DNA from 2 places in the Arthrobacter sp. 05L44 genome. Region 2 is predicted to be linked to the other one. Evidence: riboswitches for the same ligand, from Rfam matches in the RefSeq annotation. Region 2 holds a riboswitch; the other holds the start of a gene.

Region 1 (4,975 bases), on a different contig from region 2:
TGGTCCACCTCGATGACCTGCTGGGCGATGATTGGCCCCTCATCCAGTTCCGAGTTCACATAGTGCGCCGTGGCCCCGACAGTCTTGACGCCGCGGGCGTAAGCCTGGTGGTAGGGCTTGGCTCCTTTGAAGCTCGGCAGGAAGGAGTGGTGGATGTTGATGGCCCTGCCGGCGAGCCTGGCCGTGAGGTTGTCGCTGAGGACTTGCATGTACCGGGCGAGGACCACCAGTTCCACGTTGTACGCCTCCACCAGGTCCAGGAGCGTTGCTTCTGCCTCCGGTTTGGTCGCGGGGCTGACGGGCACGTGGTGGAAGGGGATCCCGTGCCAGGTGACCAGGCCCTCGTGGTCCGGGTGGTTGGACACGACGGCGACAATCTCGACCGGGAGTTCACCGATCCTGGCGCGGAAGAGAAGATCGTTCAGGCAGTGCCCGTATTTGGAGACCATAACGAGGATCCGCTGCTTCCGGCCGTGGCGTTCCAGCCGCCAGGTCATCGCCCACTCGGCGGCGACCGGCGCGAAATCCTGCCGGAGCTCCTCGACGTCCGCCGCGGTGCCGGTTGAGACGAAGTGCACGCGCATAAAGAAGTGCTCCACGAGCCGGTCGCCGAACTGCTTGATGTCCACAATGTTGCAGCCGTGGTCCAGGAGGAATTTGGACACGGCGTTGATGATGCCGGGTGATTCGGCGCAGTCGAGGGTGAGGACGAACTCGGCGCCGGGCTCTTCCCGCTGTTCAGTTGCGGGGCCGCCGGGCTGTGGGGTTGCTGCGGTGCTCACTGGCTCTCCACCTTCCGGGATCCGGCAGCTTCATCCTGCTCGGACTGGAGTTCGGCCTTGAAGGCCTCGTAACGGGCCAGGTGCACCGGACGGCGGCGCAGGACCAGCCATGCGGCGCCGAGGATGATGAACCAGACCGGCGTCACCAGCAGGGCCGACAACGTGTCCGGCTGCGTGGTCAGCGTCCAGAGCACGAAGGCGAAGAAGGCGAAGACGACCCAGACCATGGGCACGCCGCCGGGCATCTTGAACTTCGAGGCATCGTGCAGCTGCGGGCGGCGCCTGCGGAAGGCCAGGTAGCTGGCCAGGATGATGGACCACACGAAGACGAAGCAGACGGCGGACACGGTTGTAACCATTTCGAAGGCCTTGCCGATGTTCTCCCCCGCGTACATCAGCACGACGCCGGAGAGCAGCAGCACGCACGAGAGGAACAAGGCGTTCTGCGGAACCTTGCGGCGGGACAGCGCTGCGAAGGGGGCGGGGGCGTCACCTTCCTGGGCGAGGCCGTAGACCATGCGGGAGGTGGAGTAAATCCCGGAGTTGGCCGAGGACATGGCCGAGGTCAGGACCACCAGGTTGACCACGGTGGCGGCGGCGCCGAGACCGGCCAGGGAGAACATGGCGATGAACGGGCTGTGTCCGGCGGCGAACTGGGTCCACGGCGTGACCGACATCAGGATGATAAGTGCGCCGACGTAGAACAGCAGGACACGGATCGGAATGGAGTTGATGGCCCGCGGCAGGTTTTTCTCGGGGTCCTTGGCCTCGGCTGCGGTGGTGCCGACCAGTTCGATGCCGACGAAGGCGAAGACGGCGATCTGGAAGCCGGCCACAAAGCCCATGAACTCGTTCGGGAAGAACCCGCCGTGGCTCCAGAGGTTGCTGAAAGTCGCCGGTCCGGCGTCGGAGCTGAACCCGCTGAAGATCATAAACAGGCCCACCACAATCAACGCCGCTATCGCGACGATCTTGATCAGCGCGAACCAGAATTCGGTCTCGCCGAAGGCCTTGACGGTGGTCAGGTTCAGCAGCAGCAGGATCGCGATGGTGACCAGGCCCGGAATCCAGAGGGGCAGGCCGGGCCAGAGCTCCTGGGAGTACCCGGCAATGGCAATAACGTCGGCAATGCCGGTGATCACCCAGCAGAACCAGTACGTCCAGCCGGTGAAGAAGCCCGCCCACGGGCCCAGCAGATCGGCGGCGAAATCGCTGAAGGACTTGTAGTGCAGGTTGGAGAGCAACAGTTCGCCCATGGCCCGCATGACGAAGAACAGCATGAAGCCGATGATCATGTAGACGAAAATGACCGAGGGGCCGGCCGCGGAGATGGTCTTGCCCGAGCCCATAAACAGGCCCGTGCCGATGGCGCCGCCGATCGCGATGAGCTGGATGTGCCGGTTGCTGAGCTGCCGCTCGAGGTGGGGAGCTTCAACCATGGTGGAAGGTGGTCGCTGAATCGTCATAAGGAACTCCATCGTTCAAGTGGCTGGTGCCACGATGATTCGGGTTCCTCCCCGCTCTGTCTTGGACCTGAGAGTTTCCGCGTACCTGCCCCCGCAGGAACCGCTTGCACCGTCGGTGAGCCGGGAAATGATCCGGCTGCTTTCCAGAGTTGCCTCGCCGCGGCGGTACGTGGGCCTGAGAGATTCCTGGGGAGGATTTGCTCCTACGGCGCCTGCTGCATGTACCGGCAGGACTCTCCCGCCGCAGATCATAGGCTTGTTTACTTATAGGGGGTGACGCGGCGCTGCGGAGGGTGGCTCCGGGCAAGAACGCGTCGTCATGGTTGCCGTGCCCTGGCTCGGGCCGGTAACCGCCAAACATGATCGCCGGGACCTCCTCGGAAGGATTGTCCGGCGGATTCAGTGTGGGATGGATCACGCCGGAAAGTCAAACCGCCGGATTTGTGACGCAGCCCGCGTTCCGGCGCTACCCGCCGGTAGGTCCTCCGGGCGGATAGCACCGGCCGGGCCGGAGGGGCCGCAGGGGCCGCAGGGGCCGGTGCCGGGCCGGGTGCTATTAGGATGTGGCCTATGAGCCATCACCCCAGCACGGAGCCCGGTATTTTCGCGGCGGATCTGCGGACGCAGTTCGACGCGTTCCTCGACGAACACCGGGCCGCGCTGCACGATTGCCTGGACGGAATGACCGAACAGGAGGCCCGCGCGTCCCTGGTCCCCTCCCGCACCACGCTGCTGGGGCTGGTCAAGCACGCCACGTTCGTGGAGAAGGTCTGGTTCGACGAGGCCATCACCCGCCGCAGCCGGCAGGACATCGGTATTCCGGCCACCCCGGACGAGTCCTTCATCCTGGCTGCCGATGACTCGATCGCCGGCGTCCAGGCCGCGTACCGGGAAGCCTGCGCCCAGTCGCGTGAGCGCGCCGCACCCCTGGGCCTGGACCACCTGGTGACCGGAAACAGGCGCGGCCCGCTGCCGCTGCGGTGGGTTTACCTGCACCTGTTGCGGGAACTGGCCCAGCACTGCGGGCACGCCGATATCCTGCGCGAACAGCTCCTGGCCGCCCGCCCAGCGTGAGCCGTCTCGGCCGTTAGGGCAGCAGGGCGCCGAAGTCGCCGTCGTCGAGCGTGGCGTACCGGGCGTAGGCGGCCAGTACGGCTGCCTCCACGGCGGGCACGTCCAGGCCCGGGACCAGGTCATCGGCGGCGCCGGCGGTGGCCGGGTCCCAGTCAAGGCCCAGCGCGGCGTAACTCGCCTCGAGGACTGCCCTGATGGGCGCGGAGTTCTCCACGATGATCACGGAGCTGAACAGCCAGCCGCCGGCCACCACTCGCTGGGCGGTGCCGACCAGCTTGATGGGGTGCTCCGGGACCAGGGGATCCCGGCCGTGGACACTGAATTCGCCCGGGCAGTACTCCCCCGGAATCTCGCCGACAGCGGCCGCCACCCCGGCGTCGCGCAGGGCCTGCGCCAGCAGCTCGCCGAAGAGGGAGAACCGGCCTTTGGCCCCGGCAATCGCGTCAGCATGGGGCTCCAGGTGGTCGATCACCAGGGTGCCCTCGTGGTACGCGGCGGCCCTGCCCCCGGCCTTCCGGACCAGCGGTTCGAAACCAAGTTCCCGGCAGGCCAGGGTGGCGGCGTCAAAGCCAGGCAAGTGGGTGTCACGCTGGCCGAACGCCACCGTGGGGGCGGGCCGGTAGAGCCGCAGCAGGGGGACCAGGGACCCGGTCTTGACCCGCTGCAGAAGGGTCAGGGCGAAGTCGAGGTCCGCCGCCGGGCCGAGGGAGTGATCCTGCCGGAACACCGTCAGGTTCCGGGGTCCCGCCGCGGCCTGCTGCATGTTGTTATGCTCCCTTATGGTCATTCTGCAATTCCTGGTGGTAGCCGCCGCGTTCGCCGTCATCGACGCCGTCTGGCTCAAGTCGATGAACAAGTTCTACCGCCGGCACTTGGGCCACCTGATGTCGGACAAGCCCCATCTAGGGTACGCCGTGGTGTTCTACGTGCTGTACATCGCCGGGATCCTCTTCTTTGCCCTCCGGCCCGCGCTCGACGGCGGCAGCTGGCTGACGGCGCTGGGTTACGGCGCCGCGCTGGGCGGCTTCGCCTATGCAACCTATGACCTCACCAACGCCGCCACCCTGAAAAACTGGCCGCTGGCGATCGTGGTCGCGGACATCCTCTGGGGCGCGTTCCTGACCGGCCTGGCCACCGTCGTCGGCTGGCTCGTTTTCCACTAGCCGGCGCCGCGGCCGCCGGTCAGCTCTTCCGCAGCGTCAGGATCTGTTCGGCTCGCCCGAACGGTCCCGTGAGGTCGTGCAGCACGGTGGAGGTCAGGCCGATGCCGTCCGTACCGAAGGAGACCTCGTTGTCCAGGCCAAGCCACTCGCCCTCGGGCCGCCGGTACATGTGGATCTGGAGGTCCAGGTTGGGGAACGCGTAGCTGCCCTTTCCCGGCGGAACCCGGGCGGCAATGCCGTTGGCCGTATCCACCAGTCCGATCAGCCGGGCGAGGTCGCTGCTGTCCGCCCGGTCGGTCAGCGGGTAGTCGGTGTGCAGCCAGACGGTTCCGGAACCGGCACGGTGCCCCTCGGCGATCCGCATGCTCAGGGAGGCGATGTACCCGCCGGGCCAGACCGTGGCGGCGTCGTACGGCTCGCAATTCTCCGGTGCCGGGATCCGCGGATCTTCAAACGCGGCGACAGCCGAGGTATCGGAGGTCACCATCCG
Region 2 (4,975 bases):
GTAGCCGCGGATCGCGAGGAGCCCTGCGAGTTCGCCCTGGGACCCGGCGTTGGGCTGGATGGAGACCTGGTCGTAGCCGGTGATCTCGGTCAGCTGCGCCTCGAGGTCTTCGATCAGTTCGCGCCAGCCGGCGGTCTGGGACTCCGGGGCGAACGGGTGGATGGAGGCGAACTCGGGCCAGGAGATGGCTTCCATTTCGGCGGTCGCGTTCAGCTTCATGGTGCATGAGCCCAGCGGGATCATGGTGCGGTCCAGGGCCAGGTCACGGTCCGAGAGGCGCCGGATGTAGCGCAGCAGCTGGGTTTCGGAGCGGTGGGTGTTGAACACCGGGTGCTGCAGGTAGTCCGAGGTCCGTTCGACGGCGGAGTCCAGGGCGAAGCCGGTGGCCGCGGCGTCCTCGGCGACAGTGGCACCGAAGGCGGCGACGACGTCGGCGACGATTGCCGGCGTCGTGGCTTCATCAGCGGAGATACCGACGGTGTCGGCGTCGATGGCGCGCAGGTTGATGCCCTTGGCGTCGGCGGCGGCGATGATTCCGGCGGCGTTGCCCGGCACGGACACGGTGACGGTGTCGAAGAAGGAGGTGTGCAGCACGTCCAGGCCGGCAGCCTGGAGCGAGGCGGCGATGGTCTTGGCGTGGCCGTGGGTGGTCTCGGCGATGGCCTTGAGCCCGTCGGGGCCGTGGTAGACGGCGTAGAAGGACGCGACGATGGCCAGCAGCGCCTGGGCGGTGCAGATGTTGGACGTGGCCTTCTCGCGGCGGATGTGCTGCTCGCGGGTCTGCAGCGCCAGCCGGTAGGCGGGGATGCCGGCGTTGTCCTTGGAGACGCCAACCAGGCGGCCGGGCATGGAGCGCTCCAGGCCCTTCTGGACGGCCATGTAAGCCGCGTGCGGGCCGCCGAAGAACAGCGGCACACCGAGGCGCTGCGCGGAGCCGACGGCGATGTCGGCCCCCTGCTCGCCGGGAGGGGTGATCAGGGTCAGGGACAGCAGGTCCGCGGCCACGGTGACGAGGGCGCCGCGTTCCTTGGCCTCGGCAATGACGGCGGTGTGGTCGAAGACGCGGCCGGAGACGCCCGGCTGCTGCAGCACGACGCCGTTGATAACGCCCTTGGGCAGGCCCTTGGACAGATCGGCGACCTCAACTTCGAAGCCGAGGGCCTCGGCGCGGCCCTTGACGATCGCGATGGTCTGCGGGAGGCAGTCGGCGTCGAGGACGGTCTTGCCGTCGTGGGCGGCCTTGTTCTTGTTGGCCCGGCGCATCATCAGGACGGCTTCGGCAACGGCGGTGGCTTCGTCCAGGAGCGAGGCGTTGGCGATCGGCAGGCCCACGAGGTCCTGGACCATGGTCTGGAAGTTCAGCAGCGCCTCGAGCCGGCCCTGGGAGATTTCCGGCTGGTAGGGCGTGTAGGCGGTGTACCAGGCCGGGGCTTCGAGGATGTTCCGGCGGATGACGGCCGGGGTGACGGTGTCGAAGTAGCCCTGGCCGATCATCTGGACGGCGGTCTTGTTCTTCGAGGCCAGCGTGCGCAGCTCGGCGAGGACTTCCACTTCGCTGAGCGCTACGCCCAGCGCCAGGTCAGAATCCTGCCGGATGTCCTTCGGTACGGCGGTGTCCACAAGGTCGTTGACGGTGTCGTAGCCGACTGCCTTGAGCATGGCGGCGACGTCGGCCTGGCGGCGGGCGCCAATATGCCGGTCAACGAAGGACGTGGAGGCTGAGGTAACAGTCACTAGGAACTCCATAACTAAGGCGGCGCACGGTACGCCACATTGATTCGGGTTCCTCCCCGCTCTGTATTGGACCTGAGAGTTTCCGCGCAGCCGCTATGCGGGGCTCCGCTTGCACCGTCGGTGAGCACGTCGCGTCAGATAACGCACGTGCTACTTTCCAGAGTTGCCTTGCCGCGGCGGTACATGGGCCTGAGAGATTCCTGGGGAGGATTTGCTCCTACGGCGCCTGCTTGTACCTACTTGCAGAACTCTCCCGCCGCAGATCAAAGGCATATTCAATTGCTCGTGACCATAGTCACAGACTTATTGTCCTACGCCGGGGGCAAGGTCCGCAAACCAGTGACGCCGGAGCCGCGACATATACGGCCCCGCCCGTCAGCCGCGCAGCCGTTCGACGGCGGCCAGCAGGCTTTCGACGTCGCCCGCCATTTCCGTCGGCGCCCCGCCCGGTCCCCGGGCGAGCATCGCATTGAAGTACAGCCCGTCCCCCAGATAGAGAACGGGCTTGGCCATCGCGGGGCCGACGTCCGCCGCGAGGAGGGCCAGCCAGCTCGCCTGCACGCCTGCCATCCGTTGCAGGGTCTCGGCGTGTGCCACTTCGGCCAGCCGGGTGGCGGCCACAAAGACCCGGTCCAGTGGGGTGTCGGCCCACACCGAGGACTTGATGAAGTACGCGGCGGCCCCTTCGGGCGCAGCGGCCATGGCGGCGAGGTCGTCGGCGAGGAGCCGGTCCAGGCGCTCCAGCAGCACCGTGATCATGGCGTCCTTGGTGGGGAAATGGTACAGCAGACCGCCCTTGGAGACGCCGGCCAGCCTGGCTACCGCGTCGAGGGTGGCGGCCCGCTCCCCCTCGGTGATGAGCAGGGACTCGAAGGCGTCGAGGACGGCTTCACGGGCGACGGGTTTTCTGGCCATGGCTCCCATCATGCCCGGCGCACCGCCAATTTCTTAACTGTACCGTCCAGACGGTACAGTTATTCGATGACCGTCTCCTACCGCCCGTCGACCTCCGGTACCACCCGCGGCACCACCTCCGCTCCGCGCCCGGCGTGGCGCGACTGGCTGGCCCTGGCCCTGCTGATGTTTCCGGTGCTGCTCGTTGCCGTGGATAACACCGCCCTCACGTTCGCGCTGCCGGCGATCGCGCGCAGCCTGGACGCCTCCGGAGTGGAACTGCTGTGGATCGTCGACACATACCCCCTGGTCCTGGCCGGCCTGCTGGTCGCGATGGGTAGCCTGGGCGACCGGATTGGCCGCCGGCGGCTGCTGTTCATCGGCAGCGCCGGTTTCGCGGCAGTCTCCGCGGTGACAGCCTTCGCGCCCGCCGCTGAGTGGCTGATCGCAGGGCGGGCGGGGCTCGGCTTCTTCGGCGCCATGCTGATGCCGTCCACGCTGTCCCTGATCCGCAACATCTTCCCCGAACCCAACCGCCGGCGGCTGGCCGTGGCGGTCTGGGCCGCGGGGTTCTCCGGTGGCGCCGCGTTGGGGCCCATCTTCGGAGGGTGGCTCGTGGAACACCTCTGGTGGGGAGCGGTCCTGCTGGTCGCGGTGCCCATCATCCTGCCCCTGCTGGTCCTCGGCCCTGCCCTGATCCCGGAATCCCGGGACCCGAACCCCGGCCGGGTGGATCTGCCGAGCATCGCCTTGTCCATGCTCGCCATGGCCCCGGCGGTCTACGGCATCAAAATCCTGGCCACCGAGGGCATGGCAGCGGGACCGCTCGCCGCCCTTGGCGCCGGCCTGCTGATGGGTTACGCCTTCGTCCGCCGCCAGCGCCGGCTGGCAGCGGACGAGTCCGGCACTCCCCTGCTGGATCTGAGCCTCTTCGGCAACCCCGTGTTCAGCACCGCCATTACGGCCAACGTGCTGGCGCTGTTTTCCTACAACGGTTTTATCCTGTTCCTCGCCCAGCACCTGCAACTGCTGGAGGGGCAGTCGCCGTCCGAGTCCGGGATGGCCATGATCCCCGCACTGGTCGCCACTGTGGTGGCCGGGTTGCTGGTGGTGCCCCTGGTCCGCAAAGTCCGACCCGGCTTTGTGGTGGCCGGCGGCCTGGTCCTGAGCGCCACCGGCTACGGCCTGGTGGCCCTCGGCGACCACAGCGCCGGTCCCGGCATCCTGCTGGCGGCCCTGCTGGTGCTCTGCCTGGGCGTCGGAGCCGCCGAAACCATTTCCAACGACCTGATCCTGGGGTCCGTGCCGGCGGCCAAATCGGGAGCCGCGGCCGCCATTTCCGAGACCGGCTACGAGGTTGGCTCACTGCTCGGCACGGCCGTCCTTGGCTCCATCCTGACGGCGTCGTACCAGCACAACCTGCGGCTGCCGGCCGGCACTGCGGGGACGGCGCCGGCGGAGGCCACCGCGCGGGCCGGCGAAACCCTGGCGGGGGCTACGGAGCTGGCCCAGACCCTCCCCGGACCCGCGGCCGAGGCCGTGATGGCTGCCGCGCGGGCGGCGTTCGACTCCGGCGTCCACGTCACGGCCGCCATCGCCCTGGCACTGATGGCCGGCACGGCAGTGCTGGCCGCCGTCGTGCTCCGGAGGGTGCCGACGGCGGGCTAGCGGCCGCCGCCGTGCGCCCGGCGTTAAACGCCAGCGTCCGACGCCGGGAAACCCGGCGTCGGACGCTGCATGGGCGTAGGGCCCGAACTACTTCTTGGAGTCGGGGGTGGTGACGCTGGCGGTGGCGCGCATCGTCTCGGCGTTCACCATCCAGGCGTACTGCTCGAACTTGGCAATGAACTCGTGCAGCAGGTCCGCGGTGGTGGGGTCTTCCTCGTCGACCTCGTCGTGGACCTTGCGCATGGTGCCAACGGCGGCCTCGAGCGCGGCAACGATCTTGTCGATGGCGTCCTTGGTGTTGATCAGGCCGGTGGGGAATTCGGCGAGCGCGGTGGTCTTGGACACCGTGGAGCTGCGGCCGTCCGGGAGGGCATGGAGGGCGCGCATACGCTCGGCGAGGTCGTCAGCGAAGCCGCGGGCGGCCTCAATGATTTCATCCAGCTGCAGGTGAAGGTCGCGGAAGTTCGTCCCCACGATGTTCCAGTGGGCCTGTTTGCCCTGGACGTGGAGTTCGATGAGGTCCACGAGGACGGCCTGCAGGTTGCTCGTCAGGGTCGGTGTTGCTTTCATGCATCCTCCTTGATTGGAACGGCTGGTACGGCGTTATGCCTCAGACGCTACTCCAGGGAGGAGAGGGCTTTCGATGGTTCCGGCGGAATTTCACGATTAGCTTACTAAG

What was found. Region 2 has a riboswitch for glycine ahead of gcvP (aminomethyl-transferring glycine dehydrogenase). Riboswitches for the same ligand answer to the same signal wherever they lie in the genome.
Region 1: linked by a shared signal. The riboswitch ahead of cycA (D-serine/D-alanine/glycine transporter) and the one ahead of gcvP (aminomethyl-transferring glycine dehydrogenase) in region 2 are both predicted to bind glycine.

What each region holds. Positions count from the first base shown of each region.
Region 1 is NZ_JBFTNS010000002.1:197,020-201,994, reverse strand. It holds gene purU (formyltetrahydrofolate deformylase) at 1-782, opposite strand, end outside; gene cycA (D-serine/D-alanine/glycine transporter) at 779-2,248, opposite strand; glycine riboswitch at 2,402-2,499, opposite strand; gene AC1DHY_RS06195 (DinB family protein) at 2,819-3,322, shown strand; gene AC1DHY_RS06190 (lipoate--protein ligase family protein) at 3,336-4,085, opposite strand; gene AC1DHY_RS06185 (DUF2177 family protein) at 4,102-4,485, shown strand; gene AC1DHY_RS06180 (thioesterase family protein) at 4,505-4,975, opposite strand, start outside.
Region 2 is NZ_JBFTNS010000004.1:191,708-196,682, forward strand. It holds gene gcvP (aminomethyl-transferring glycine dehydrogenase) at 1-1,746, opposite strand, end outside; glycine riboswitch at 1,786-1,900, opposite strand; glycine riboswitch at 1,902-2,000, opposite strand; gene AC1DHY_RS11155 (TetR/AcrR family transcriptional regulator) at 2,110-2,649, opposite strand; gene AC1DHY_RS11160 (MFS transporter) at 2,716-4,296, shown strand; gene AC1DHY_RS11165 (Dps family protein) at 4,384-4,866, opposite strand.